Regions from separate parts of the Micromonospora sp. NPDC049257 genome, predicted to be linked through region 2. Evidence: riboswitches for the same ligand, from Rfam matches in the RefSeq annotation. Region 2 holds a riboswitch; the other holds the start of a gene.
What was found. A riboswitch is a leader RNA that binds a small molecule or an ion and turns the genes downstream of it on or off. The one in region 2 is predicted to bind ZMP and ZTP.
Positions count from the first base shown of each region.

Region 1: linked by a shared signal. The riboswitch ahead of AB0K25_RS18705 (glycine hydroxymethyltransferase) and the one ahead of AB0K25_RS21960 (tetrahydrofolate dehydrogenase/cyclohydrolase catalytic domain-containing protein) in region 2 are both predicted to bind ZMP and ZTP.

Region 1 is NZ_JBFAQU010000012.1:6,206-22,069, forward strand. Features, by position in the region: gene pdhA (pyruvate dehydrogenase (acetyl-transferring) E1 component subunit alpha) at 1-866, opposite strand, end outside; gene AB0K25_RS18655 (Lrp/AsnC family transcriptional regulator) at 939-1,445, shown strand; gene AB0K25_RS18660 (DNA primase small subunit domain-containing protein) at 1,467-2,438, opposite strand; gene AB0K25_RS18665 (winged helix-turn-helix domain-containing protein) at 2,507-2,743, opposite strand; gene AB0K25_RS18670 (hypothetical protein) at 2,931-3,125, shown strand; gene AB0K25_RS18675 (L-threonylcarbamoyladenylate synthase) at 3,136-3,756, shown strand; gene AB0K25_RS18680 (hypothetical protein) at 3,767-4,297, opposite strand; gene AB0K25_RS18685 (hemerythrin domain-containing protein) at 4,599-5,099, shown strand; gene AB0K25_RS18690 (helix-turn-helix domain-containing protein) at 5,205-5,642, opposite strand; gene AB0K25_RS18695 (SDR family NAD(P)-dependent oxidoreductase) at 5,759-6,574, shown strand; gene AB0K25_RS18700 (metallophosphoesterase) at 6,584-7,453, opposite strand; ZMP/ZTP riboswitch at 7,635-7,724, shown strand; gene AB0K25_RS18705 (glycine hydroxymethyltransferase) at 7,743-9,179, shown strand; gene AB0K25_RS18710 (hypothetical protein) at 9,498-9,749, opposite strand; gene AB0K25_RS18715 (PLP-dependent aminotransferase family protein) at 9,865-11,172, opposite strand; gene AB0K25_RS18720 (alpha-hydroxy acid oxidase) at 11,177-12,244, opposite strand; gene AB0K25_RS18725 (alpha/beta hydrolase) at 12,397-13,464, opposite strand; gene AB0K25_RS18730 (cytochrome P450) at 13,476-14,696, opposite strand; gene AB0K25_RS18735 (SGNH/GDSL hydrolase family protein) at 14,758-15,864, opposite strand, start outside.
Region 2 is NZ_JBFAQU010000016.1:40,483-53,663, forward strand. Features, by position in the region: gene AB0K25_RS21945 (hypothetical protein) at 1-592, opposite strand, end outside; gene AB0K25_RS21950 (PLP-dependent aminotransferase family protein) at 811-2,136, shown strand; gene AB0K25_RS21955 (hypothetical protein) at 2,212-3,141, shown strand; ZMP/ZTP riboswitch at 3,235-3,316, shown strand; gene AB0K25_RS21960 (tetrahydrofolate dehydrogenase/cyclohydrolase catalytic domain-containing protein) at 3,330-4,226, shown strand; gene AB0K25_RS21965 (endonuclease/exonuclease/phosphatase family protein) at 4,238-5,017, opposite strand; gene AB0K25_RS21970 (TSUP family transporter) at 5,207-5,965, shown strand; gene AB0K25_RS21975 (malonic semialdehyde reductase) at 6,012-6,626, opposite strand; gene AB0K25_RS21980 (helix-turn-helix domain-containing protein) at 6,724-7,071, shown strand; gene AB0K25_RS21985 (GNAT family N-acetyltransferase) at 7,075-7,848, shown strand; gene def (peptide deformylase) at 7,858-8,367, opposite strand; gene AB0K25_RS21995 (TetR/AcrR family transcriptional regulator) at 8,378-9,163, opposite strand; gene AB0K25_RS22000 (chorismate-binding protein) at 9,192-10,385, opposite strand; gene AB0K25_RS22005 (DUF5999 family protein) at 10,509-10,709, shown strand; gene gcvP (aminomethyl-transferring glycine dehydrogenase) at 10,826-13,181, opposite strand, start outside.

The DNA.
Region 1 (15,864 bases), on a different contig from region 2:
GCCTCCACCAGGTACGGCCCGTGCCCGGCGCGGGCGTGCGCCACCGCCCGGGTGAGCACCGCCAGGACGGCGACGGGGTCGTTGCCGTCGACCTGCTCGCTGGGCACCCCGTAGCCGACGCCCTTGTAGGCCAGGCTCGGCGCGGCCGTCTGCCGGGACAGCGGCACGCTGATCGCGTACTTGTTGTTCTGCACGAAGTAGACGACCGGGGCCTTGAACACGGCGGCGAAGTTGAGCCCCTCGTGGAAGTCGCCCTCACTGGTCGCGCCGTCGCCGATGAAGGCCAGCGCGACCGTGTCCCGCCCCTGGTAGGACTCGCCGTAGGCCAGGCCGGCGGCGTGCACGCACTGGGTCGCCAGCGGGGTGCACTGCGGCGCGGTGTGCACCACCGTCGGGTCGTACCCGCAGTGCCAGTCGCCGCGCAGCAGGGTGAGCACCTCGACCGGGTCGATGCCCCGGGCGGTCAGCGCCATCGACTCCCGGTAGGTGGGGAACACCCAGTCGTCGTCGCGCAGCGCCAGCACCGCGCCGACCTGGCACGCCTCCTGGCCGCGCGAGGACGGGTAGACGGCGAGCCGGCCCTGCTTGGTCAGGGCGGTGGACTGTGCGTCGAAGCGCCGGCCGACGACCATCCGCCGGTACATCTCGCGCAGCGTCTCGACCGGCGGTTCGGGCAGGTCGGCGCGGGGCGGCAACGGGGTGCCGTCGGGGTCGAGCAACCGGACCGGCGCGGTCTGCGGGAGCAGGCCGGCGGTGGGGTCGGGGGCGACCGGGGTGGCCGGTCGACGGGTACGCGGGGATGCCCTGCGGACCGCCTGGGGTGTGGTCGTCACGGCGGGGACCTCCTGGACGTGTGGTGGCCCTATGCTCCAGCCGTTGGATGATTGACTCAACATTCCCGGTGAACGCGGGACGATTGGCCTACCGAGGAGTATCTGATGAGCCAGCAGACCACCCCGCCGCCGGGCCCACCGGGCGCAACGGGACGTTCGGTCACGCCGCTGGACGAGGTGGACCGACGGGTCCTCGACGAACTCACCCGGGACGGCCGGCTGTCCATGCGCACCCTCGCCGAACGGGTGCACGTGTCGCGCACCAACGCGTACGCCCGGGTGGAGCGGCTGCTGCGCGACGGGGTGATCACCGGGTTCCGGGCCCGGGTGGCACCCGAGCCGGCCGGGCTGGGCACCTCGGCGTACATCTCGTTGACCATCCAGCAGAACACCTGGCGGGAGGTGTCGGCAGAGCTGGCCCGGGTGCGCTACATCGAGCACGTGGCGCTGCTCAGCGGGGAACACGACGTGTTGGCGCTGGTCCGCGCGCCGGACAACGCCACCCTGCGGGACGTGGTGCTCAGCCGGGTGCAGGGCATCGCCGGGGTGCTGTCCACCCGCACCTGGCTGGTCTTCGACGAGTTCGACGGGGCCGGCAGCCCCTGGGCCTGAGTGACGGCCCGGCGCGGTTGGTCAGCGTTCGGGTGGGGCGGCCAGGCCGGCGCGGTCGGCCAGGGCCAGCAGCGGCTCCAGGGAGTAGCGGTCGCCGTCCAGGCCGGCGTGCGGGTCGCCGCGCTCGGCGAACCGGGCCGGCATGGTCAGCACGTCGAAGTCCTCCGGGCGGGCGTCGTCCAGCTCCGCCCAGTCCAGAGGGGCCGACACCAGCGCCGCCGGGGTGGGCCGGATCGAGTACGCCGACGTGACGGTGTGGTCGCGGGCCATCTGGTTGTAGTCGATGAAGACCGGCCGGTCCCGCTGCTCGCGCCACCAGGTGGTGGTGACCAGGTCGGGCAGCCGACGCCCCAACTCGTGGCCCAGGGCGAGCACCGCGCGTCGGCACTCGCCGAAGCTCCACCGGGGCTCGATGGACAGATAGACGTGCAGGCCGCGCCCGCCCGTGGTCTTGGGGTAGCCGACCATGCCCAGCTCGGCGAGGAAGGCCCGGACCTCGTGCGCCACCGGCACCACCTGGTCGAAGCCGACCCCCGGCATCGGGTCCAGGTCGATCCGGAGCTGATCGGGGCGCTCCACGTCGGCCGCCGTCACCGGCCAGGGATGGAACCGCAGGGTGCCGAGGTTGGCCGCCCAGATCACCACCGCCAGCTCGCCCGGCGCGACCTCGTCGGCGGTACGGCCGCTGGGGAAGGTGAGGTGTGCGGTGCGCACCCAGTCGGGAGCGCCGGCCGGGAGCCGTTTCTGATAGAAGGCGTCACCCCGGTTGTCCTGCCGGGTGCCGATCTTCGCCCCCTCGAACACGCCGCGCGGCCAGCGCTCCAGCATCGTCGGCCGGTCCCGCAGGGCACGCAGGATGCCGTCGCCGACGGCGAGGAAGTAGCCGACCACGTCCCGCTTGGTCAGCCCGCGCTCGGGAAAGTAGGGCTTGTCGGGGCTGGAGACGCGGACCAGCCGCTCCCCCACCTGGATCTCCTCGGCCGCCGTCGCCACGCTCACACGGTAACGGCCACCCCCGACACCCGGAGCCGGCTCACCGGATCGCAGCGATACGCGGAGGGCTACGCCTCGGGTTGCCCGACGTAGGTGCCGCGCTGCGGCACGGTGTAGACCAGCCCACGCTCGCGAAGCTCCGCGACGGCACGCCGGGCGGTCCCCCGGGCCACCCCGAACTCCTGCACGATCGCCGCTTCGCTCGGAATCGGTCGATGCGCCGCGAGGTCACCGTTGCTGATCCGACCAGCCAAGATGTTTGCCACCTGGCGGTAGACCGGCACCGGGCCGTCTGGATCGATCATGGCAAGAAACTAATCGAGCCAAGACGAGGCAGGTTCTTTAGCTACGTCCCTAGACGTTCATGCTTGTACACCACTACCGTAAGTGGCAGCTCGTGACGATCAGTCATCTGGGCTGCCGGTAGCGGTCCGGGTACCTGATCGGGGATCGGTGCCCGGATCTGCCCGTACCCGGAGGGGTCCCATGCCGATGGACGACGGACCGGTCACGCCCGCCCTGGTCATCTGGACCGCGCAGCGGGTGGTGGCGCAGCACCACGAGGCACCGGACGGGCCGCCACCCCTGCGCCGTTGCTTCCAGTGCCGCGACGGCGGCTGCCACATGCTGACCTGGGCGCGCGACGTGCTCCGGGCTCACCGGCGACCGCCGCCACTCCCCCACTAGGCTCGCCGCCATGGCGATCTATCTCGACGTACACCCGGAGAACCCGCAGCCACGGACGATCGCCCGGGTGGTCGACCTGCTGCGCGGCGACGGCCTGATCGCCTATCCGACCGACTCGTGCTTCGCGCTCGGCTGCCAGCTGGGCAACCGGGACGGCCTCGACCGGATCCGGGAGATCCGGCACCTGGACAGCAAGCACCACTTCACCCTGGTGTGCCGGGACTTCGCGCAGCTCGGCCAGTTCGTGCACATCAACAACGCGGTGTTCCGGTCGCTGAAGGCGGCCACCCCGGGCAGCTACACCTTCATCCTGCCCGCGACCAAGGAGGTGCCGCGCCGGCTGCTGCACCCCAGGAAGAAGACCGTCGGGGTACGCATCCCCGACCATCCGGTCGCGCAGGCGCTGCTGGCGGCGCTGGGTGAACCGTTGGTGTCGAGCACCCTGCTGCTGCCCGGCGAGACGGAACCGATGACCCAGGGCTGGGAAATCAAGGAACGGCTCGACCACGCGATCGACGCGGTGATCGACTCCGGCGAGTGCGGCACCCTACCCACCACCGTGGTCGACTTCTCCGCCGACGAGCCGGAGATCGTCCGCTACGGCGCGGGCGACCCGACCCGCTTCGAGTAGGCCCGCCGGGTCAGGAACCGGGTTCCACGGGCGGCAGCGGCAACGGCTCGACCACCGGGTCGACGCCGTGGGTGGAGTGCGCGGGTGCCGGGCGGGCCGGCCCCGGGGTCCGGCGGTGCCGGCGACCCGCGCCCACCGGCCCGGCCCGCCGGGCCACCTCGCAGGTGACCAGGTGGATCGGGGCCGGTGGCACGGCGAACCGCCCCGGACCCCAGCGCACCCAGAGGGCGACCCGGCCGGCGTCGGCCTCCGCCGCGAGCTTCTCCCAGGTACGCCGCCGGTCGGTGTGGTCAACCTCGACGACCACCGGCGGGCCGTCGCGGCGGGCACACGCCACGTCCACTACCGAGTGGCGGTCCGTCATCGGCGGCGGCAGCGGCAGCACGCTCGCCGCCCGACGGTATGAGCGCCAGCCCTGCTCGGCGGCCCAGACCAGCACGGCGTCGATGATCAGCGCGGTCACCTCGTCGGTGCCCAGGTCGACGAACTCCAGCCCGGCCAGCCGCCCGGTGAGTGATGCCGCCAGCCGTTCGCCGTCCACCCGGGCAGGATATCGACTCACCGATCACGGTCCACCTCCACCCAGACCCGGCGGGGACCGGGCGGGCCGCCGGGCGGAGGACTCCGGTCGACCGCACCGACCGTGCGCCCGGGATCCGGCTCGCGGCCGGTCAGGTGGTGCTGTTCGGCCGGATCGGGTTCCTCGCCCGCGACCTGCTCGACGAGATACCGCACACCGTCGCCACCGTCTGAGGTTGCCGGACATTCGTCGACCGCGATCCGTTTCCGCAGCTCACCCAGGGGTACCGGGATGGCCGTCAGCCGATCAAGGAGGTCTGCCGGTGTCCACCGACGCCATCGTCCTGCTCAAAGAGGACCACAAGGAGATGCGCCGCCTCTTCCGCGAGTTCGAAAAGGCGCAGGAGGGACCGGCCAGTCGCCGCCGCAAGGTGGTCGACGAGATCGTGGCAGCCCTCACCACCCACACCTACCTCGAGAACGAGGTGATGTACCCGCAGGTCCGCAAGCTCCTGCCGGACCTGGAGGACGACATCCTGGAGTCGTACGAGGAGCACCACGTCGCCGACGTGCTCTGCGCCGAACTGGCCGCGATGGACGCCTCCGACGACCACTTCGTCGCCAAGACCACGGTGCTGATCGAGAACGTCGAGCACCACGTCGAGGAGGAGGAGCAGGAGTGGTTCCCCAAGGTGCGGGAGGCGCTCGGCCGCAACCAGCTCCAGGAGATCGGCGAGCGGATGATCGCGCTGCGCCCGGACGCGCCCCGCTCGCCCAGTGACCCGAAGGCGATCAAGAGCGCCCGGCACGCCACCACCGCCTGACCCGACCGGCAACACCCGCACCGGAGTACGTCAAGGGGCCCGGCCGGCTGGTCGGGCCCCGCTCGGTCCCGCCGGGGCGGTCAGCGAGGGCCCGCGTGGGTCCGGTCAGAGACCCGTGCGGTGCGGCAGGGACGACGCGGGGACGGTGGCCCGGTGCCGGGCGGCGGCCAGCTCGGGCCCGTGGCGGACCGCCCAGTCGGCGAGGCCGGACAGCGGACCGAGCAGGCTCTGCCCGAGCGGCGTGAGGCGGTACTCGACGCTGGGCGGGACGGTGGGATGGACGTCCCGCAGCACCAGGCCGGCCCCCTCCAGGCCCCGCAACGTGCGGGTCAGCATCCGCTGGCTGATGCCGTCGATGGTGCGGTGCAGCTCGTTGAACCGGTACGGCCGGCGGCCCAGCAGGGTCAGCACCAGCATCGACCACTTGTCGCTGAGTAGCCGCAGCACCTCGGTGACCGGGCAGTGCTCGTACTCGTCGGCCGGCACGGGCGTCGGCAGGACCGCCGCCACCAGGGAACGAACCTCCGTGTGCGGTACGGACATGAAAGTGCCTTCTTCCCTCGGTCGCCGAGCCCGAAGAGGATTGTGCCGTCCGCGATCCACGGTCGACGTCCGGTGCCTGACGGGGTCACCGGCCGGCAGCGGCAGGGAGGGGCGGCATGCGCGTCACGGTCATCAGCGGCGGCACCGACGGCATGGGCCGGGCGACGCTCGAAGCCCGGATCCGCCGTGGCGACGAGGTCGTCGCCATCGGCAGCAACCCGGCGAAGGGGCAGGCCGTGCGGGCGCTCTCCGGCCGGGTGCACTTCCTCCGGGCGGATCTGCGCTCGGTGGCGGAGACCCGCAGGGTCGTCGACACCATCAGGCGACGGTGGCCGAAGGTGGACGCCCTGGCACTGTTCGCCAACCGGCCGGTACCCCGGCGGGTGGTCACCGACGAGGGCCTGGAGCAGACCTTCGCGCTCTACTACCTGAGCCGTTACCTGCTCAGTCACGGTCTACGCGACCAACTGGACGCCGCCGAACAGCCGGTGATCGTCAACGTCGTGGGGGTCGGCATCACCCGGGGATCGATCCACTGGGACGACCTCCAGCTCACCCGGAAGTACGGCATGGTCGACGCACAGTTGCAGGCCGGCCGGGCGAACGACCTGCTCGGGGTGGACTTCGCGGCGCGGTCCGGCTCGCGGGCACGGTATGTGCTCTACCACCCCGGCTTCACCCGCAGCGGCGACCTGTCCACCATGCCGGCGGCGATCCGTGGGGTGATCCGGGCGGCGTCGGTCGTCGCCAGGCCGGTCGGGAAGTCGATCCGCCCCGTCGTGGCGTGGATCGACAACCCACCGTCGGATGCCCTGACCGCCAACGACCGGGGCAGACCCGTTCCGCTGTCGACCACGACGCTCGACCCGGCCGCCGCCCGCCGCCTCGGCACGATGACCGACTCGCTGGTCACCCGCCTCGACGCCGGCTGAGCCGGTGGTTCACCAGAGGGTCACCGGTGCGCCCGTCGGCGCGGGCAGGATCTGCCGTACCCGGCCGGGGGCCACACTGCGCTGCCGCCACTCCCGGGGATAACCCACCGAGACCTCCTCGAACCGCACCCCGTCCTTCCAGGTGGTACGCGGAATGTGCAGGTGCCCGTAGACCACCGTGGTGGCGGCGAACCGGCGGTGCCAGTCGGCGGTGGCCTCCGTCCCGCACCACTGGGCAAAGATCGGATAGCGCAGCACATCGGTCGGGTGGCGGTCCAACGGCCAGTGGTTGACCAGCACGGTGGGCAGCGCCGGATCGCGGGCGGCCAACCGGCGGGCGGTCTCCTCCAGCCGGGCCGCACACCACTCCTGCCGGCTCGGATACGGGTCGGGATGCAGCAGGAACTCGTCGGTGCAGACGATCCCCGTCCGGTACGCCTCGGCCAGCGCGGCCTCCCGGGTGTCGAACCCCGGCGGTCGCCAGCTGTAGTCGTAGAGCAGGAACAGCGGGGCGACCAGCGCCGGACCGCCCGGCCCCCGCCACACCCGGTAGTCGTCCTCCGGGGTGACCACACCCAACTCCCGGCACCGTCGCACCAGCAGGTCGTAGCGGTCCACCCCGCGCAGGGTCACCGGGTCGGCCGGCGGGGTCCACAGCTCGTGGTTGCCGGGTGCCCAGATGACGGTGTCGAAGCGTTCGGCGAGCGTGCCGAGCGCCCACTCGATGTCGGCCACGGTGTCCGCCACGTCACCGGCGACGATCAGCCAGTCCCGTGGCGAGGTGGGCCGCAGCGCCTCGACCAGGGCACGATTCTCCGCGTACCCGATGTGCAGATCGCTGATCGCGACCAGACTGCCCTCGGTGTCCTCCCCCAGCATCCGCCGATCGTACGCAGCCGACCGCCCGGCGTGGGGCCACCGCAACGGCCACCGCAAAGGCGGTGGCCGGCCGACCGAGCCGGTACCGGGGCACCGGAGCTCCGCACGATCGGAGAACCCGGCCGGCTGCCCGGCACCGGCAGGTACGCACGGGCAGCCCGAACGGCACCCGGTAGGATCGTCGGTGGGCCGTGACTGGCGCGTGGGGATGGAGCACCATCGGGAAGCGGCCCCGTCATGAGGACGCACGCCGAGCGCCTGGGCCTTCCGCACGTCACCTGGAGGTCGCATGTCGCGCAACGCCGAATCCACCGCTTTCCTCAGCGCGCTCGAGGTGATCCGGGCGGTCGAACCCCGGGTGGCCGACGCGATCGGCGCGGAGCTGACCGACCAGCGTGAGTCGCTGAAGCTGATCGCCAGCGAGAACTACGCCTCCCCGGCGACCCTGCTCACCATGGGCAACTGGTTCAGCGACAAGTACGCCGAGGGCACCGTCGGCCGTCGCTTCTACGCCGGCTGCCAGAACGTCGACACCGTCGAAGCGCTCGCCGCCGAACACGCCAAGGCGCTGTTCGGGGCCTCCCACGCCTACGTGCAGCCGCACTCCGGCATCGACGCCAACCTGGTCGCCTTCTGGGCGATCCTGGCCGACCGGGTCGAGTCCCCCGCCCTCAAGAAGGCCCAGGTACGCCAGGTCAACGACCTGACCGAGGCGGACTGGTTCGCGCTGCGCCGCGAGCTGGGCAACCAGCGGATGCTGGGCATGTCGCTGGACGCCGGCGGGCACCTCACCCACGGTTTCCGACCCAACATCTCCGGCAAGATGTTCGACCAGCGCAGCTACGGCACCGACCCGGCCACCGGCCTGATCGACTATGACCGGGTCGCCGAGGCCGCCCGGGAGTTCAAGCCGCTGATCCTGGTCGCCGGCTACTCGGCGTACCCCCGGAAGGTGAACTTCCGGATCATGCGGGAGATCGCCGACTCGGTCGGGGCCACCTTCATGGTCGACATGGCGCACTTCGCCGGCCTGGTCGCCGGCAAGGTCTTCACCGGAGACTTCGACCCGGTGCCGCACGCGCACATCGTCACCACCACCACCCACAAGTCGCTGCGCGGGCCGCGCGGCGGCATGGTGCTCTCCGGCCCGGAGCTGGCCGACCAGGTCGACCGGGGCTGCCCGATGGTGCTCGGCGGTCCGCTGCCGCACGTGATGGCGGCCAAGGCGGTCGCGCTGGCCGAGGCCCGCCGGCCCGACTTCGCCGACTACGCCCAGCGGATCGTCGACAACGCCCAAGCCCTCGCCGAAGGGCTGCTGCGCCGGGGCACCACCCTGGTCACCGGCGGCACCGACAACCACCTGGTGCTGCTCGACGTATCAGGCTACGGTCTCACCGGCCGGCAGGCCGAGCAGGCGCTGCTCGACTCGGGCATCGTGACCAACCGCAACGCCGTCCCGCAGGACCGCAACGGCGCCTGGTACACCTCCGGCATCCGGATCGGCACCCCGGCGCTGACCACCCGGGGTCTGGGCACCGCCGAGATGGACGTCACCGCCGAGCTGATCCACACCGTGCTCAGCCAGACCACGCCGGGCGCCAACGCCGACGGCACCCCGTCCAAGGCCAAGTACGTCCTCGACCCGGCGGTCGCCGACAAGATCAGCAAGCAGGCCACCGACCTCCTCGCCGCCCACCCCCTCTACCCCACCATCAACCTGGGCTGACTGTAAGCCCGGCCCGGCCCCGCCATTCCGGCACCCCGCCCCGCCCCGCTCCCTCGCGGTGATCAAGAGGTTTAGGTCACGAAAGCCCTCATCAGTGACCCAAACCTCTTGATCACCGACCCTCACCACCGTGCCGGCCCCACCACCGTGCCGACCCCGACCAGGGACAGCCGGAGGGTGGGGGTGAGGCCGGGTTGGGCTGCTGGGGTGATCAAGAGGTTTAGGTCAGGAAAGGTGGTTCTGGTGACCAAAACCTCTTGATCAACCGGGAGACCGGGGGCGGAGGCGGGGGCGGGGACGGGCGGGCAGGGGTGGGGGTCAGGGGAGGGGGCGCTTGAGGTGGTAGCGGTGGACTTCGGTGCTGCCCTGGATGTTGTTGACGTCCTCGGCGGCGGAGACCAACTCCCAGCCCTCCCGACCGACCCGGTTGAGGTGGGCGATGGCGGTGTCGCCGTAGGCCGTGACGTCGGTGCGTGAGCCGTCCGGGCCGTACCAGACGAACGAGACGTGGAACTGGCGTCCCTGCCCCTGGTAGCGGCGGACCAACAGGGCGTACTCCCAAGCGATCATGCGTCCATTATGGCCACCGGCCCATCCGTCGCACAGCACGGGAGGTGGCGGTTCGATGACACGCGGTGCCGGTCGGCGCGGTGACCGGGTCGGCCGGAGCACGGCAACCGCGCGGTCAGCGGAGGCCGGTCAGTTCGTCGGTGATCAGGGCGGCCAACCGGTCCAGCCCGAGGTCGATCTGCTCCGGGGTGACGGCGCTGACCGACAGTCGCAGCGCGTCGACCGGGCGGCCGTCGTCGTAGAAGTGCGCCATCGGCGTCCAGAGCACACCGTACCGCTGCGCGGAGCGCCGCAGCAGCGCGTCGTCGACCGGGAACGGCACGGTGACCACCACGAAGAAGCCACCGGCCGGCGCGTTCCAGCGCACCGGCGAGCCGGCCGGGAAACGTCGCCGCAGGCCGGCCAGCAGGTGGTCCCGGTTGCGGGTGTACGCCGCCCGTTCCCGCCGGTTCGCGGTCACCAGTGAGCAGGCGTGCTCCAGCAACGCCCCGCCGATCACGGCCTGGGCCAGCGGCGACGTGTTCACCGAGACCATGCTCTTGATCTTGGCGAGCTGGTCGGCGAACAACCCCACCGCACCGTCGAGCCCGCCGACCCGCTGGTCGGCCACCAGATAGCCGATCCGGGCCCCGGGGAGCACCGTCTTGGCGAACGAGCCGAGGTAGACCACCCGGCGTCGGGTGTCGAGCGCCTTGAGCGTCGGCACCCGGTCGGCGTCCCCGGCCGGGAAGAGGCCGTACGGGTTGTCCTCGATCAGCAGCAGGTCCTCCTCGACGGCCAGGCCGAGCAACCGCCGCCGGTCGGCCACCGGGATGCTGGTGCCGGACGGGTTGGCGAAGTCGGGCATCACGTAGCAGGCCCGGGGCCGCAACCCCTCGTCGCGCGCCCGACGCACCTGGGCCCGCAGGTCGGCCAGGTCGATTCCGGTCGGGCCGGCGGCGACCGGGCGCACCGGCAGGTCCACCAGCCGGGCCGCGCCGGTCAGCCCCACGTACGTCGGGGCGACGGCGAGCAGCACGTCGGTCGGGCCGGCCCGTAACGCCCGCAGCACCAGCAGCATCGCCTCCTGGCAGCCGACGGTCACCACCACCGCCTCGTCGTCGACGTGGACGTCCTCGTCGACGGCGAGGTTGCGGGCGATCAGATGGTGGATGATCCCCTTGGTCCGGCCGTACTGGAACAGGGTGCGGCGGACCTGGTCGGGGCTCTGCCCGAGGTCGTCGGCGAGGTGCCGGCGGAACCGGTCCAGCCAGCGGCCCGGCGCGTCGTCGTCGAAGAACTCCTCGTAGGGTCGCCCGGCGGCCAGCGACACCGCGTCGGGCCAGTGCTGGGAGACCTCGTTGAGGAAGTTCATCGAGTTCAGCGCCGGGTCGTCGACCGCCGGGTGCAGGGTCGCCAGGTCCAGGTCCACCAGATGCTCCAACGGGTCAGCCTCCGGTCAGGGTACGCAGCCGCCGGGCCTGCCCCGGGTCGGCGCAGCCGGTCAGGGTCAGCGCGTCGCGCAACTCGACGGCGAGCAGGTCGAGGGCGGCCCGCGCGCCGGCCCGGCCACCGGCCGCGAGCGCCCACAGCATCGGGCGGCCGAGCAGCACCCCGGTCGCGCCGAGGGCGAGCGCGCGCAGCACGTCCGTGCCGGACCGTACCCCGCTGTCCAACAGCACCTCGATCCGCTCGCCGATGGCCGCGACCACCTCGGGCAGCATGGTGGCGGTGGCCGGTGCACCGTCGAGCTGCCGGCCGCCGTGGTTGGAGACCACCACGGCGTCCACGCCGACGTCGGCGGCGCGGACCGCGTCACGCGGGTCGAGGATCCCCTTGACCAGCAGCGGCAGCCGGGTGCGCTCCCGCAGCCAGGCCAGGTCCGCCCAGGTCAGCGCGGGGGCGAAGGCGGCTTCGGTGTGCGCGGCGATGGCGGACACCCCGGGCGTGCCGGTGTGGGCCAGGTCGTCGCGGCCGGCAGGCAGGTTGGCGGCGGTCACCTCCGGCGGCAACGCGAAGCCGTTACGCACGTCGCGCAGCCGCCGGCCGAGCGCCGGCACGTCGACGGTGACCATCAGCGCGGCACAGCCGGCAGCCTGTGCCCGGTCGAGCAGATCGGCGACCAGGCCCCGGTCGCGTAGCCAGTAGAGCTGGAACCAGACGGGCCCGTCGGTGGCGGCGACGACCTGTTCGATCGGGGTGCTGCTCAACGTGCTCAGCACGTAGGGCACCCCCGCTGCGCCGGCCGCCGCCGCGAGCGCCGGTTCGCCGTCGGGATGCAGCAACCGTTGGTACGCCATCGGCGCGACCGCCACCGGCATCGCCTGTTCCCGCCCGAGCAGCTCTGTGTCGGTGCGGGGCCGCTCCACCCCGGTCAGCACCCGGGGTAGCACGGCGACCCGGTCCAGGGCGGCCCGGTTGGCGGTGAGGGTGGTCTCGATGCCGCTGCCCCCGTCGACGAAGTCCCAGACCCCGGTTGGAAGGGTCGCCCGGGCCAGGTCGGCGAAGTCCGCCAGGCTGACCGGCGGCCGGTCCGCCTGGCCGGCGGTGGCTGACCCGGCACCGACCGACCCGACGGACTCCGACCCGGCACCGGCCGAGCCGACGAGTGCCGAGCCGACGGAATCCGACCCGGCGGTGGCCGACCCGGCGGTGCCGGGGTGCTCCGTCACCGAGCGTCCCCGACCGTGGCGGCGGCCGGGGCGTCCGCCGCCGGGGTGGGCAGCCCGAAGACCTCCCGGAGGAAGGCGGCGGCCTCGTCCTGGGCACGCCGACCGGCGTCGAAGACACCGGGCATGGCGAAGAAGCCGTGGATCATGCCGGAGTAGCGGGTGGCCCGCACCGGCACGCCGGCCTCGCGCAGCCGCTGCGCGTACCGCTCCCCCTCGTCGCACAGCGGGTCGTGTTCGGCGGTGACCACCAGGGCCGGCGGCAGGCCGGACAGGTCGTCGGCGAGCAACGGCGAGGCCAGCGGGTCGGCCGCGTCCGCCGGGTCGGCCAGGTAGTGACCCCGGTACCAGTCGACGGAGTGCCGGTTGAACAGCAGCGGGTCCTGCTCGTCGGCGGCGGCCCGGGGGTCGGCGGCGGTTGCCGGGTCGACGGCGGTTGCCGGGTCGACGGCGGTTGCCGGGTCGGTGCCCCGGCCGGGGCGCGGGCGGTCGGCCCGCTGGTCGGTGTTCGGATAGACCAGCAGCTGCCCGGCCAGCCGGGGGCCGCCCTCGGCGCGGGCCAGCAGGGTCACCGCCGCTGCCAGGTTGCCACCGGCGCTGTCCCCGCCCACGACCAGTCGCTCCGGGTCCACCCCGAGGTCGGCGGCGTGCTCGGCCAGCCAACGGGTGGCGGCGTGGCAGTCCAGCACCGCCGCCGGGAACGGGTGCTCCGGGGCCAGCCGGTACCCGGCCGTCACCACCTGGCAGGGGGTGGCGTTGGCCAGCCGGCGGCAGATCCCGTCGGCGGTCTCCACACTGCCCAGCGTCCAACCACCACCGAAGAAGTAGACCAGAGTGGGCAGCGGGCCGTCGCCGGCCGGCCGGTGCACCCGGACCCGCAGGTCCCCGGCGGGGCCGGGCACGGTCGTGTCGCGTACCTCGTGGACCGGCTCGACGTCGCCGCCGCCGGCCCGGATCGCGGCGAGGTCGGCGGCGCGGGCCTCGGCGAGGGTCTGGGTGTACAGCGGTGGGGTGCCGGCGGCGGCCCGCGCGGCCCGGTAGGCCACCACCTGGGGATCGAGGGACATGGGATCGGCTCCTATCCGCCGGTGGTGACGAAGAGCTTGTCGATGCCGCGCAGGAACAGGCTCCCGCTGTAGTCGGGCCGCTGGCTGACCGCGAGCCCGGGGAACCGGGCGAACAGCCGGGGCAGGCCGATGCGGCCCTCCAGGCGGGACACGGCCGCGCCGAGGCAGAAGTGCGGGCCGACGCCGAAAGCCAGCGACGGGGGGCCGTCGCGGCGCGGGTCGAACCGGTCCGGCTCGGGAAACCGGCGCGGGTCCCGGTTGGCCCCGGCGATGATCAGCAGCACGTTCTCGTCCCGGGCGACCGGCACGCCGCCCAGCACGGTGTCCCGGGGCGCGGCGCGGGCCAGGAAGTGCACCGGGCTCTGCAGCCGCAGCACCTCGTCCACGCAGCCCTGCGCCAGGGTCTCGTCACCCGGCAGCGCGGCCACGGTCTCCGGGTGGGCCAGCAGCACCGGCAGGCCGTTGCTGAACATGTAGACGGTGGTGACGAAGCTGGCGTTGAACAGCACGATCAGGTTGCTGATCAACTCCTCCTCGGTCAGGTCGACCTCACCGGAGTCCAGCGCCTCGACCAGCCCGGAGATCAGGTCCTCGCCCGGCTGGCGACGACGGTGCACGATCAGGTCCCGGTAGAGCGCCCGCAGCTCCTCGGCAGCCTGGTTGGCCAACGCCAGCCGCTCCGGGGTCTTGCCCGCCACGTCGAGAAACTCGTCGATCCAGTCGACCCGCTGCCGGTACCAGGCCAGCTCGCTCTCGGGCAGGCCGATGAACTCGGCCATCACCAGCGCCGGCACCGGGTAGGCGAAGTCCGCGACGAAGTCGACCTCGGAGCCGTCCGCGCCGGCGTCGGCCATCCGGTCCAGCAGGGTGTCGACCACCCGGACGATCACCGGTTCCAGCGCGCCGAGCCGGCGCGGGGTGAACGTACGGGAGAACACACCCCGCATCCGCCCGTGGTCGGGGGCGTTGACGAACATCATCGACGACTGGAAGGTCCGCAGGATCTCCTCGTCCTGCCAGCCCGGTGGGGCCTGCTTGTACCACTCCGGGTCGCGCAGCACCTGGTCGACCAGGTCGTAGCCGACGGCCACCGCGCTGACCGTACTGTGCTCCGGGCGGTTCGGGATGACGCTGATCGGCCCGTGCTCGTGCAGGGCCGCATACCACGGATAGGGGTCCTGCCGGCCGGCCTCGCTGTAGAGACCGGTCAGGATCTTGTCGACGTCCACGATGGTGCTTCCTCCCCAGGAATGACCGGGGGGCGACGGGGTCACCCCCGCCGCCCCACCGGTGTCACAGACCGAGCAGTCGAAGTGGTACGGCGTCCGCCAACGCCTGGTTGCCGGCGTCGTTCGGGTGGATGTGGTCACCGGCGTCGTACGCGGGCAGCAGCCGGCTCGGCTGGGCCGGGTCACGCAGCACCGCGTCGAAGTCGAGCAGCCCGTCGAACTCGGCCGCCCCCGGGCCCCGCAGCCAGGTGTTCACCGCCTGCCGGGTGGCGTCCTTCTCCGGCGTCCACACCCCCGGGTTGCCGTGCCCCTCGTACGGGGTGAGAGTGACGGCGAGGCTGCGCAGGCCGCGCGCCTTGGCCTGCTTGTTGATCTGCCGCAGCGAGGCGATGATCCGGTCGGCGGAGTCGTCGGACATCCAGATGTCGTTGATGCCGAGGTGGGTCACCAGGGTCTTCACGCCGGTCTGCGGGAAGACGTCCTCGTTGAGCCGGGCCAACGCGTTCGGACCCAGCTCGTAGTAGCCGGGGAAACCGCCCGCGCCGGGCTCGGTGCCCTCGTGGTTGAGCCGGTTGCCGGCCAGGCTCAGGTTGAGCACCCCCGGGGTACGCACCTCGGGACGGGCGGCGACCAGCCGCCCGGCGAGCAGCTCCGGCCAGCGCTTGTTGGCGTTGACGGTGCTGCCGTTGGCGTCCCCGATCGAGTCGCTGAGCACCACCACCGCACCGGGGTTAGCCGGACGCAGCACGTCGATGCCGGACAGGAACATCCAGCAGCAGTCCGGACGGATGGTGAAGCCGGCGCCGTCGGCGGCGGTGGTCAGGTCGTTCGCCCCGATGAAGGTGGTGACCTTGGACTGGCCGTGGAAGGTGACCGGCCCGGTGAGCACCGGGAAGTGCAGGGTGACGACCAGGTCCTCCTGCTCGGCCACCTGGTAGGTCAGCGGGTCGCTGAGCAGCTCGGCACCCTTGTTCATGGTCGCCGAGGTGGCACCGCCGAACTTCAGCTCCCGCAGGGTGCCGGGGACGATGTCCGACCGGTCGGTGACGGTGGTCTTGTCGGGACGGGCGACGGTGGCGTGCCCGACCTGCACCGCCTGCTCGCCGTAGAGGTTGCTCAGCCGGACCCGCAGCCGCTCCCCGCCCACGGTGGTGCGCACGGTCATCCGGAT
Region 2 (13,181 bases):
GGGTGTGGAGTTCGGCGAGGCTGCGTTCGGCTTGGGGGTCGGTGTCGAGGAACTGGTCGACGGTGCGCCAGAGGAGGGCGACCGTGAGGTCGCTGGGGCGGCCGGTGGCGAGGGCGGCGGTGAGGGCGTCCTGGCTGAGTTCGTGGCGTAGTCGGGTGTGGTCGGGGCCGAGGAGGCAGTGGTGGGCGAGGCTTGCGGTTTCGGTGAGGGCGACGGGGTCGCCGGTGGCGCGGGCCTGGGTGACGAGGGTGAGGGTGTCGTTGTGGGTGGCGGTGCGGTAGTCCTGTTCGGCGGCGAGTCGGGCGCGTAGTCGGATGCCGAGGGGGGTGTGGGGGTCGGTGGTGGCGATGGCGTGGTGGAGGCGGTGGAGCAGGAGGGTGGCGTCGCTGGTGGTGCGGTGTTCGTGGACCCAGAGGCCGCCCATGCCGGTGACGGCGAGGGTGCGGGTGTGGTGGTCGCCGGTGGCTTCTGCGGCGCGGTAGGCGGCGTCGAAGTGGATGCGGCTGGTGGTGAGGTCGCCGTCGGTCCACAGGGCATCGGTGGCGCGGCGTAGCAGTTCGGTGGGGTGGGTGGATGTGGTGGGTGTCCTCACGGGTCACACCTCTCAATGAACCGAGTCAATGGGGTGATTGAGGTGAGTCTCGCATCGGTTTGGTTGGTGGCGTCAACTGCGTTCGCGGCCGGGAATCCGACATTGGGGGGTTTTGCGTGGCTGGGTGTCTGTTGATTGCACCGAGGTTGTGGTCGGATTGCTCGGAGGTGTTGCGGGGGCGCGGTGCGGGCAGGGTTCGGTGGAGGTGAGGGGTGACGGTGCGGGACGATTTCCGGCTGGTGGCCGATGCGGTGGCGGCTGATATCCGGTCCGGGCGGATGCGGCCGGGGCAGCGGCTGCTGCCCCAGCGGGAGTTCGCCCGGCGTCACGGGATGGCGGTGTCGACGGCGGCCCGGGTCTATCAGGAGCTCGCGCGGCGGGGTCTGGTGGCCGGGGCGGTGGGTCGGGGCACGTTCGTGGTGGATTTCTCGGTGCGGTCGGGGGACGCGGACCTGGTCGATCTGGAGGCCAACTTTCCGGTGTTGCCGGGGCAGTCGTCGATGGTGGCGCGGGCGTTGGGGCGGGTGTTGGCACCGGCGGGCCTGGAGGCGGCGATGCATCCGGTGCCGGTGACCGGGTCGCGGGAGTCGCGGCGGGTCGGTGCGTCCTTCCTGTCCCGGCCGGGGTGGGTGGTGGACTCTGAGCGGTTGTTGTTCACCGGTAGTGGGCGGCAGGCGATCGCGGCGGCCATGGTGGCGTTGGTGGCGCCGGGGCAGCGGCTCGGGGTGGAGGAGTTGACGTATCCGGTGGTGAAGACGATCGCGGCGCGGCACGGTGTGACGTTGGTGCCGATCGGTATGGATGGGGAGGGGTTGAGTGCGTCGGCGTTGGAGCAGGCGCATCGTCGGGCGCCGCTCGCGGCGGTCTACCTTCAGCCCACGTTGCACAACCCGTTGGGGGTGACGATGTCGGCGGCGCGGCGCATCGAGTTGGGTGGGCGGCTCGCGCGGTTGGGTCTGGTCGCGATCGAGGATCGGATCAATTCGTTTCTGCACGACGAGGAGTTGCCGTTGGCCGCGCATGCTCCGGAGCAGACGATCCTGGTGGACAGTTTGTCCAAGCGGGTGGGTGCGGGGCTCAATCTGGGGTTGCTGGTGTGTCCGGCGGGGTTGGCCGGGCGGGTCGCGGCGGCGGTGCGTTCCGGTACGTGGGGGGTGCCGGGTGTGGCGTTGGCGTGTGCGACGGCGGTGTTGGCTGATGGTACGGCGCAGCGGATCGTGCGGCTCAAGCAGCAGGACGCGCGGTTGCGGCAGGCGGTGGTGGCGGAGGTGCTGGCCGGGTTCGACGTGCGTGCTGATCCTCGGTCGTACCACGTGTGGTGGCGGTTGCCGGGTGGGTGGTCGACGGGGGCGTTCGTGTCGGCTGCGGCCCGGCAGCGGGTGGTGATCAGTCCGGCGGCCGACTATGCGGTGGTGGGGGTGCCGGTGCCGGATGCGGTGCGGTTGTCGACGTCGTCGCCGGATGTGGAGACGTTGCGGGGCAGTGTGGCGTTGCTGGCGGCGATTGCGCGGGGGGCGCCGGAGGAGGTGGGTGCGGCGTACTGAGGGGGCCGGAACGGGGTGGCACGGGGTGGAACGCCGTTAGGGGTGTCCGTGCTGGTGTCCTGATTCGGAGGAGACATGTCCCGTGTTCACAGAGTGCTCTGCCTGCTGGTGGCGGTGGTCCTCGCCGGGTTGACCGGTGCGGTGCCGGCGTCGGCCGGGTCGGGTGTGTCAGCGGTCCCGGTGTCGGCGGGGTCGGGTGTGTCAGCGGTCCCGGTGTCGGCGGGGTCGGGTGTGTTGGCGACGCCGCCGAGTGCGGTCGTCGACTGGGAGGGCCTGCCGACGTGGAGTGGTGGGTACGGCCCGATGCGTAACCAGAGCAATGGTCTCAAGGCGCTGCGGTACGCGGAGCGCGACTACGGCATCAATCTGAACTGGACCGACTGGCCGAATTCGCGGTGGGAGGTGTACGGGGAGGGTCTGCCGACGAACGCGCCGATCACGAACACCACGAAGGTGGCGTTGCGGGTTCCGGGCGGGGGTTACCTGCGGTGGGGTGCGCAGAGCTGGGGCATCGACCTGGTCTGGTCGGCCACTGCGGTCTACGAGTGGAACGTGATCACCACGGCGGGTGGTCAGGCGTTGTTCAATCGCAGCCGTAACGACTATGTGGTGTATGGCAGCCGGCCGTGGGGGGTCAACCTGATCTGGTCGGGTGATGCGATGGTCACGCCGCCGGATTCGGGGGCGACGGGGGTGCGGACGTTGTTGACGTACAACTGTCACAACGACCGGCGGCCGCTGCGCATCTGGATCAACGACATGGACGCCGGGGGTGTCTGGACGGATCTGGGTCTGTTGGGTTCGCAGTGGAGTGGCAGCAGCTGTCCGGTGGGTTCGCCGTTCAACTACTCGCCGACGGTGGCCAATCACCGGATCCAGGTGGTGGCGGTGGACTACAGCGCCCCGGGGTGTGCGAACGATCCGGTCATCGGGTCGTGTCGTCGGTCGATGGTCGGCATCATCAGCAATCCGGCTGGTGGGGTCGCGCAGATCACGGTCTCGTAGCAGGTCGGTCAGTGGGGCCCGGTCGTCGTGTGGCGGCCGGGCCCGGCGCGTGTGGGGTGGCGGGGCCCGGTGGGCGGTGGGGTGTGGCATGGTGGGGGTGGATGCGACTGGCGGCACGGGGATGGGTCAACCATCGGGGAGCTCGTCGCGGAGGTCGACCGCCTGGGCCTTCGTGGTCGAGGTGCGCCATGTCTGTTTCCTCTTGCCCCTCCCCCACGTCTGGTACGGCCCGGTTGTTGCCGGGTGGGCCGGTGGCGGAGCGGATTCTCGCCGAGGTCGCCGAGGGGGTGGCGGCGTTGCGGGCGGTCGGGGTGGTGCCGTCGTTGGCGACGGTGCTGGTCGGTGACGACGACGCGAGTGTCGGGTATATCCGGATCAAGTCCCGGCAGGCGGCGGAGTTGGGTTTCGCGTCGCCGCATGTGCGGTTGCCGGGGTCGGCGACGCAGGCGGATCTGCATCGGGTGTTGCGGGATCTCAACGACGATGCCGGGGTGCATGCGGTGTTGGTGCAGCATCCGGTTCCGGGGCATCTGGATTACGACCGGGCGTTGGAGGTGTTGGATCCGGATTCCGACGTGGACGGGATGCATCCGGTGAACATGGGCCGGTTGGCGTTGGGGTTGCCGGGGCCGTTGCCGTGTACGCCGGCGGGGATCGAGGCGTTGTTGGCGTTCCACGGGGTGCCGGTGGCGGGGCGGGAGGTGGTGGTGCTGGGTCGGGGTGCGACGTTGGGTCGTCCGTTGGCGATGTTGTTGGCGCAGAAGCGGCCGACGGCGAATGCGGCGGTGACGGTGGTGCACACGGGGGTGGCGGACTGGCCGCGGTACACGCGGCGGGCGGAGATTCTGGTGGCGGCGGTGGGGGTGCCGGGGATCGTGCGGCCGGAGCATGTGCGTCCGGGTGCGGTGGTGGTGGGTGGTGGGGTGCGGTATGCGGGTCGCCGGTTGTTGCCGGATGTGGACGAGGCGTGTGCGCGGGTGGCGGGGGCGATCACGCCTCGGGTGGGTGGGGTGGGTCCGACGACGGTGGCGATGCTGTTCCGTAATGCGTTGCGGGCGGCGCAGCGGGCTGCGGGTCGGGGGTGACCGGTGGTGGGTCAGCCGAGGTCGACGACGAGGGGGCGGTGGTCGGAGATGGTGGAGCGTGGGTTGTCGGTGGCGGTGACGGGGGGTAGGAGGTGCCGGTCGTGGGGGTCGGCGAGGATGTGGTCGAGTTGCACGCGGGGTGCGGTGGCGGGGTAGGTGGGGCGGCGGGCCAGGGGTTGCCAGCCGGTGAGGAGGCGGGCGGGGCCGGCGGGGAGGTTGAGGTCGCCGAGGAGGATGCGGGGGGCGGGTAGGGCGCGTAGGGCGCGGACGGCGCGGCGGAGTTGGTGGGCGTTCCAGCCGGGGACGAAGGACAGGTGGGTGGCGGCGACGGTGAGGGGGCCGTGGGGGGTGTCGAGGACGGCGGCGAGGACGACGCGGGGTTCGTCGCGCAGGAGGATGAGGCCGCCGCCGGGGCCGGGGACGTAGATGGGTGAGCGGACGGGTGCGGGGTTGAGGCGGGTGACGTGCCAGCTGCGGACCCGGTGGCGGCTGATCAGGCCGATGCCGTAGCAGGGTTCGCCGTGGCCGTCGTCGTCGTGGCGTAGGGGGCGGAAGTGTTCGCCGGGGGTGCCGACGACGGCGGCGGCGAAGCGGTGTTCGGGGGCGTCGAGGGCCTGGGCGGCGAGGGTGGTGAGGTCGTGGTGGCCGCTGCGGGACTGGTCGCGGTCGACTTCCTGGAGGGCGAGGATGTCGGCGTCGAGGGCGTGGACGGCGGCGGTGAGCCGGGCGGGGTCGACGAGCCCGTCGGTCAGGGAGCGGCCGTGTAGCAGGTTGAAGGTCGCCAGGCGCACCTGTGCACCCTACGTCCGTGGCACAGTTACCGAATGATCAAGTTGTTGTGTTGTTCGGTGTTGGTGTTCGTGGCGTTGGGTGTGGTGGGGGTGTGGCTGCGGCGGCGACGTGGGCGGTGAGGTGGGCCACTTGAGCGGGCGGGTGGCCGGGTGGGGTGGGGAGAATGGCCGGCCGTGGATCCTGTGTCGTTGACGACTCTGCTGGCTGCGGCTGCCCTGGCGGGGTGGGTGGATGCGGTGGTCGGTGGGGGTGGGTTGTTGTTGTTGCCGGCGTTGTTGGTGGCGGCGCCGGGGGTGCCGGTGGCGACGGCGTTGGGGACGAACAAGTTGGCGGCGATCGCGGGTACGTCGACGGCGGCGGTGACGTTCGCGCGGCGCACGCGGGTCGATTGGGCGGTGGCGGGTCCGGCGGCGGTGTTGGCGGTGGGGTGTGCGGGGGTGGGTGCGGCGTTGGCGGGGGTGGTGCCGGCGGGGGCGTACCGGCCGGTGGTGTTGGTGGTGTTGGTGGGGGTGGCGTTGTTCGTGGTGTTGCGGCCGCGGTTGGGGACGGTGGCGGTGCCGGCGCGGCGGACCCGGGTGCGGGTGGTGGCGGCGGTGGGGGTGGCGGGGGTGGGTATCGCGTTGTACGACGGGTTGATCGGGCCGGGGACGGGGACGTTCCTGGTGGTGGCGTTCACGGTGTTGGTGGGGGCGGATTTTCTGGGTGGTTCGGCGATGGCGAAGGTGGTCAACGCGGGGACGAATCTGGGGGCGTTGGTGGTGTTCGCGGTGACGGGGCACGTGTGGTGGTGGTTGGGGTTGGCGATGGCGGTGTGCAACGTGGCGGGGGCGGCGGTGGGGGCGCGGATGGCGTTGCGGCGGGGTGCGGGGTTCGTGCGGGTGGTGTTGCTGGTGGTGGTGGTGGCGTTGGTGGTGCGGTTGGGTTACGACCAGTGGCTGGCCGGCTGAGCGGGTGGGTGCTCGGCGGGCCAGCCACTGGTGGGTCTGGGGTGGTTCAGGCGTGTCGGACGACGGTGTCGTAGTCGAGGCGGGGCAGGCGGGGGTGCCAGGCGTCGGGGCCGGGGTGTCCGATGTTGACCAGGAGCAGGGACTTCCAGCCGGTGTCGGTGAAGAATTCGTTGTCGACGCCGGTGGCGTCGAATCCGCCCATGGGTCCGGCGGCGAGGCCGGCGGCGCGGATGGCGAGCAGGAAGTAGCCGACCTGGAGGCCGGCGTTGAAGCGGGCCATGCCGTCGCGGACGGTGGGGTCGGCGGCGAAGTGTTCGCGCATGCCGGGGCGGATGGGGAAGACGGTGTCGAGGTGTTCGTGGAAGTTGGTGTCGGCGGCGAGGACGGCGACGACGGGGGCGGTGGCGGTTTTGGTGCGGTTGCCTTCGGCGACGTGGGTGAGGAGGCGGTCGCGGCCTTCGCCGGGGCGGACGAACAGCACCCGCAGGGGTTGGACGTTCATGGCGGTGGGTGGGTACTTGGCGAGGTCGAAGATCGCGTGGAGTTGTTCGTCGCTGACGGGGGTGTCGGTGAAGGTGTTGGCGGTGCGGGCTTCGGTGAACAGTTGGGCCTGGGCCTGCGGGTCGAGGGTGATCAGGTGGTTGGGCAGTACGTCGGTCATGGTGTCCTCCGGTCGGATCGGCGATTGCTGCGACCACAGTAGCAGCTAGTTTTTTCGAAGTGGCTAGGGTGAGTTACGGACCACGTATGCTGGGCTTATGACGACGTGCTCCCCGATCGACGACGGGCCCCGCGCCTGTCCCGGGGGGCTGTCCCGGGCGTTCGCGTTCCTGGGCAAACGGTGGAACGGCATGATCCTGGGCACCCTCGCCCAGGGGCCGGCGGGCTTCGCCGAGCTGGCCCGGGCACTGCCGGGGATCAGCGAGTCGGTGCTGTCGGACCGCCTCGGTGAGCTGGCCCGGGTCGACCTGGTCAGCCGCACCGTGCGGGAGGGCCCCCCGCTGGGGGTCAGCTACCAGCTGACCGGTCGGGGCGCCGCCCTGCTGCCGGCGCTGGACGAGCTGGCCCGCTGGGCCGACGAGAACCTTCCCGCAGGTCGTTGCTGAGCGGTGCCGGTCCGCGCCGAACACGACCGTGCCGTGCTGGCCGGGCTGCTGCGGCGCGATCCGGTGCTGCACGCCTACCAGTTGGGTGACCTGGACGACTTCTTCTGGCCCTACACGTCGTGGTTCCGTCGGGGTGAGCAGGTGGCGTTGCTCTACCACGGGGCGGCACAGCCGGTGCTGCTGCTGTTCGCCGCCGAAGAGGACCGGCCGGCGGCGGCGCTGCTCGACGAACTGGCCCCGGTGCTGCCCGCCCGGCTGTACGCGCACCTGTCCCCCGGGCTGGAACAGGTCCTCGCGGGCCGGTACGTGATCACCCCGGCGGGGGCGCACCTGCGGATGGCGTTGACCGACCCGGGTCGGCTGGCCGGGGTCGCCACCTCGGGTGAGGTGCTGACCGGGGCGGACCTGCCGGCGCTGCGGGCCCTGTACGCCGACGCGTACCCCGGTAACTGGTTCGACCCGCGGATGCTCGACACCGGCCACTACCTGGGGGTACGTGCGGGTGGTGAGCTGGTCGCGGTGGCCGGGGTGCACGTGTGGTCGCCGACCTACCGGGTGGCCGCGGTGGGCAACGTGACCACCCGCCCGCAGGCGCGGGGTCGGGGGTTGGCCCAGGCGGTCGTCGCCGCGCTGTGCGCCCGGCTACGCGACAGCGTCGATCACGTGACGTTGAACGTGCGGGCCGACAACACCACGGCGGTACGCCTCTACGGGCGGCTCGGTTTCACCACGGTGGCACGGTTCGGTGAGTACACGCTGACCAGCGGGGCGGGTTGAGCCGGCCGGTCAGCGGTGGCGGCTCGGTGAGTCGAACCGGCCGGCGCGGATCTCCCGCAGCGCCTTGCGGCGGATGTCACCGCGCAGGGTGTCGACGTAGAGCCGACCGGCGAGGTGGTCGGTCTCGTGTTGCAGGGCGCGGGCGAGGAACCCGCTGCCGGAGATGGTCAGCGGGTCGCCGTGCCGGTCCACGCCGTGCACGGTGGCGTGCAGGGCCCGGCGGGTCGGGAAGTACAGCCCGGGAATGGACAGGCACCCCTCGTCGTCGTCCTGGGTCTCGTCGGACAACTCGATGGTGGGGTTGATCAGGTGGCCGCGGTGGCCGTCGGCGTCGTAGACGAACACCTGGGCGTCGACGCCGATCTGCGGGGCGGCGACACCGGCCCGGCCCGGTTCGCCGGTGAGGGTGTCCATCAGGTCGTCGACGAGCTGCTGCAGGGCGGTGTCGAAGCGGGTCACCGGGGTGCAGGCGGTGCGCAGGACGGGGTCACCGATGATCCTGATCGGGCGTACGGTCATGCCCGGAAGGCTATCGGGGGGTCACCGGCGGCGGTGGACCGGCGCACCGGTCGGCCACCAGGGCGGCGATACCGTCGAGGATGCGGGCCAGTCCGAAGTCGAAGGCACGGGTCGGGTCGGTGGCGGCCTGGTACTCCTGTCCGGCGGCGGCGCCGACCCGGGCGGCGGTGGGGAAACGGGCCGGGTCCATCACCTTTTCCAGGTAGGGGGCGTGGGCGTGCCACCACTGTTCGTCGGTGAGGCCGGTGCGGGCGGTGGCCTGGGCGGCTTCCACCGCGCCGCGTACCGCGCCGTGGACGTAGGAGTCGACGAGGGTGATCACGGCGTCCATCTCCAGGTCGGTCAGGCCGATGCCCTCGACGGCACGTAGTTCGTGGTCGTAGCGTGCGGTGACCTGCGGACCCAGGGGTGGGCGGGTGGTGGCGACCTGCAACAGCCAGGGGTGGCGCAGGTACAGCGCCCAGTTGTCGCGGGCGACGCGTTCCAGGCGGTCCCGCCAGCCGCCCGGGACGTCCGCCGGTCGGGGGGTCTCGCCGTGCACGGTGTCGAGCATGAGGTCGAGCAGTTCACCCTTGCCCGGCACGTGGGTGTAGAGGGACATGGTGCCCACGCCGAGACGTTCGGCGACCCGACGCATGGACAGCGCGGCGAGTCCGTCGGTGTCGGCGACGTCGATGGCGGCCCGGACGATCCGGTCGACGCCCAGGTCGCCGCTGCGGCTGGTGCGTTCGCGGGTGCGCCAGAGCAGGGCGAGGCTGCGGGCGGGGTCGCCGGTGCCGCTGTACTCGACGTGCATGCGGCCACCATAGCGGCCGGTGCGGTGGTCAGTCGGCGGCGAGCAGGGCACGCACCGGGGCGGCCTTGGCGGCGGCCTCGGCGACCTCGGCGTCGGGGTCACTGTCCCAGGTGATGCCGCCGCCGGCCCACAGGTGCAACCGGTCGGTGTCGGCGGCGGCGGTGCGGATGGTCAGGCCCAGGTCGAGGTGGTCGGGGCCGATCCAGCCGAACCCGCCCATGCCGGCGCCCCGGCCGACGGGTTCGACGGCGGCGACCAACGCCAGCGCGGCGTGTTTCGGGGCGCCGGTGACCGACCCGCCGGGGCAGGTGGCGCGCAGCAGGTCAGCCAGGCCGATCCCGTCGGCGAGGGCCGCGGACACGGTCGACTCGGCCTGCCACAGGTCGCACCAGCGGCGCACGGTGAACAGGTCGTCGACGGTCACCGAACCGGTGCGGGCGATCCGGGCCAGGTCGTTGCGTTCCAGGTCGACGATCATGACGTGTTCGGCGCGTTCCTTGGCGGAGGCGAGCAGCTCGCGGCGGCCGGCGGCGGTGGCCGGGCGGGTGCCCTTGATCGGGCGGGTGACGACCCGGCCGGCGTGCACGGCGACGAGGGTCTCCGGTGAGGCACAGCCGATCGTCCAACGGTCGCCGTGCAGGGTGCCGCCGTAGCGGGCGCCGGGCAGGCCGGCGAGGCGGGCCAGCGCGGGCCGCGGGTCACCGGTGTAGGTGGCGGCGGCGTGGCCGACGACGTTGACCTGGTAGACGTCGCCGCGGCCGATGGCGGCCCGGACGGTGCGCACCGCGTCGGCGTGCTGCCCGGGGGTCCAGCTGTCCCGCCAGGGGCCGACCCGCAGGTGCCCCGGCACCGGCCCGGTCGGGGGCGGGCGGCGGGTGCCGTGGTCGTAGACGACGACGGCGACGTCGGGCAGGTCCGGTGCCGGGCTGGCCGCGCCGGTGGGTGCGCCGACCATCCGGGCGCCGGCGGCGGCGGAGACGAACAGGGCGGCGCCGCAGGGGCCGTCGGTGCGGTGGGTCGCCGGGCGGGTCAGGTCGTCGCCGGGCAGGCCGTGCGCGGCGAGGAAACCGGCGATCTGCGCGGCCGGGTCACCACCGTCGGTGATCCGCCACTCGAAGCGGTCACGTTCGACGAGCACGCTGCGGCACCGCGCCGGCACCCCCGGTACGTCGACCGGCACCGTTGGGAGCGTTTCCACGCCGGGTGGCCCATTCCTGCTCATCCGTTCAGCGGATTTCGGGGCAACATGACCGAAGGCTGCTCGATCCGGTGCGCTGTCCCTTGGTACTGTGCGTCACTGGTCATGTGAACCATGACACAGTGCCCCCACAGTCCGGAGAACCCGATGTGTCAGCACCAGATCACCTGCCCTTCCGCCGAAGCGACCGACCGGGACGCCGCCCGGGTCATCGCCTGCTTCCCTGAGCAGGGCTGGAGCCTGCTCTGCAACGGTGTCATCGTCTTCGAGGACACCGGTGAACTCCTTCCCGACGGCAGCACCATCGCCCCGCACCGCGGGCCGGCCCGGCACGCCCTCGTCGCCTGACCGATCACGGTCCGTCGGCGTCACCAGCCACATCATCGCAGGCTGGCCCCCCGACAGGGGCCGCCCTCCCCGGTCGCCGCACCGGGGCGGCACGTCCGCCGCCCCGGCACCGCGCCTCAACCCTCGAACGCCTCCGGCGCCGGGCACGAACACATCAGGTTCCGGTCGCCGTACGCGCCGTCGACCCGCCGCACCGGCGGCCAGTACTTCCCCGCCCGGTCCACCCCACCCGGGTACGCCCCCACCGACCGCGGATACGGATGCGGCCACTCGTCGGCCGACACCATCGCCGCGGTGTGCGGAGCGTTGGCCAGCGGATTGTCCCCGGCCGGCCACTGTCCCGACGCCACCTGGTCGATCTCCGCCCGGATCGCGATCATCGCGTCGCAGAACCGGTCCAACTCGGCCAGGTCCTCACTCTCGGTCGGCTCCACCATCAGCGTCCCCGCCACCGGGAACGACATCGTCGGCGCGTGGAACCCGTAGTCGATCAGCCGCTTCGCGACGTCGTCGACACTGACCCCGGTCGCCTTCGACAGCGGACGCAGGTCCAGGATGCACTCGTGCGCCACCAGGCCCTTGTTGCCGGCGTACAGCACCGGGAAGTGCTCCCGCAGCCGCACCGCCACGTAGTTCGCCGCCAGCACCGCCACCCCCGTCGCCCGGGCCAGCCCCGCCGCGCCCATCATCCGCAGGTACGCCCACGGGATCGGCAGGATCCCCGCCGACCCGTACCGGGCCGCCGAGATCGCCGGCGCCCCCTGCACCCGGGCACCCGACGGGTCCCCCGGCAGGTACGCCGCCAGGTGCGACCGCACCGCCACCGGACCCACCCCCGGCCCGCCCCCACCGTGCGGAATGCAGAACGTCTTGTGCAGGTTCAGGTGCGACACGTCCGCGCCGAACCGGCCCGGCTTGGCGAACCCGACCAACGCGTTGAGGTTCGCCCCGTCGACGTACACCTGACCACCGGCGTCGTGGACCTTCGCGCACAACGACGCGATGCCCGTCTCGTACACCCCGTGCGTCGACGGGTACGTCACCATGATCGCCGCGAGAGCGTCCCGATGCTTGTCGATCTTCGCGTCGAGGTCGACCAGGTCGACGTTGCCATCGGCGTCACAGGCGACCACCACCACCCGCATCCCGGCCATCACCGCCGACGCGGCGTTCGTGCCGTGCGCCGACGACGGGATCAGACACACGTCCCGGTGGGTGTCACCCCGGTCCCGGTGGTAGGCGCGGATCGCCAACAACCCCGCCAACTCCCCCTGCGACCCGGCGTTGGGCTGCACACTGACCGCGTCGTACCCGGTGACCTCCGCCAGCCACCCCTCCAACTGCCCGATCAGCTCCCGGTAACCGGCGGTCTGCTCATCCGGGGCGAACGGGTGCAGATGCGCGAACTCCGGCCACGTCACCGGCTCCATCTCGGTGGTCGCGTTCAGCTTCATCGTGCACGACCCCAACGGGATCATGCCCCGGTCCAGGGCGTAGTCGAAGTCCGCCAACCGGCGCAGGTACCGCAGCATCGCCGTCTCCGAATGGTGACTGCGGAACACCGGATGGGACAGGAAGTCGGTGTCCCGCGCCAACCCCGCCGGCAACGCCACCTCCACGTCACCGACGACCGGATCCACCCCGAACGCCTCCCACACCACCGCCAGGTGCGCCCCGGTGGTCGTCTCGTCACACGACACCCCCACCCGGTCGGCGTCGACCAGCCGCAGGTTCACCCCCCGCTCCCGCGCCGCCGCCACCACCCGCGCCGCCCCACCCGGCACCACCGCCGTCACCGTGTCGAAGAACACCCCGTCGACGACCTCGACGCCACCGGCGCGCAACCCCGCCGCCAACCGCAACGCCATCCCCCGGGTCCGGTCGGCGATCCGCCGCAACCCGTCCGGCCCATGGTACACGGCGTACATGCCGGCCATCACCGCCAGCAACACCTGCGCGGTGCAGATGTTGCTGGTCGCCTTCTCCCGCCGGATGTGCTGCTCCCGCGTCTGCAACGCCAACCGGTACGCCGGCTCACCGGCCGCGTCCCGGGACACCCCGACCAGCCGACCCGGCAGCATCCGCTCCAACCCGGCCCGCACCGCCAGGTAACCGGCGTGCGGCCCACCGAAACCCATCGGCACCCCGAACCGCTGCGTGGTGCCCGCCGCGATGTCCACCCCGATGCGCCCCGGCGCCCGCAGCACCGTCAACGCCAACAGGTCCGCCGCCACCGTCACCAACGCCCCCACCGCGTGCGCCGCATCGACCAGCGGCGCATGGTCACGCACCGCACCCGACGCCCCCGGGTACTGCAGGTGCAGACCGAAGAACTCCGCCGGCAACTCCTCCACGGCCAGGTCCACCACCCGCACCTCGATACCGAGCGGCTCGGCCCGACCCGCGAGCACCGCCACGGTCTGCGGCAACGCGTCCGCGTCCACCACGTACACCGTGCTGCGGCTCTTCGAC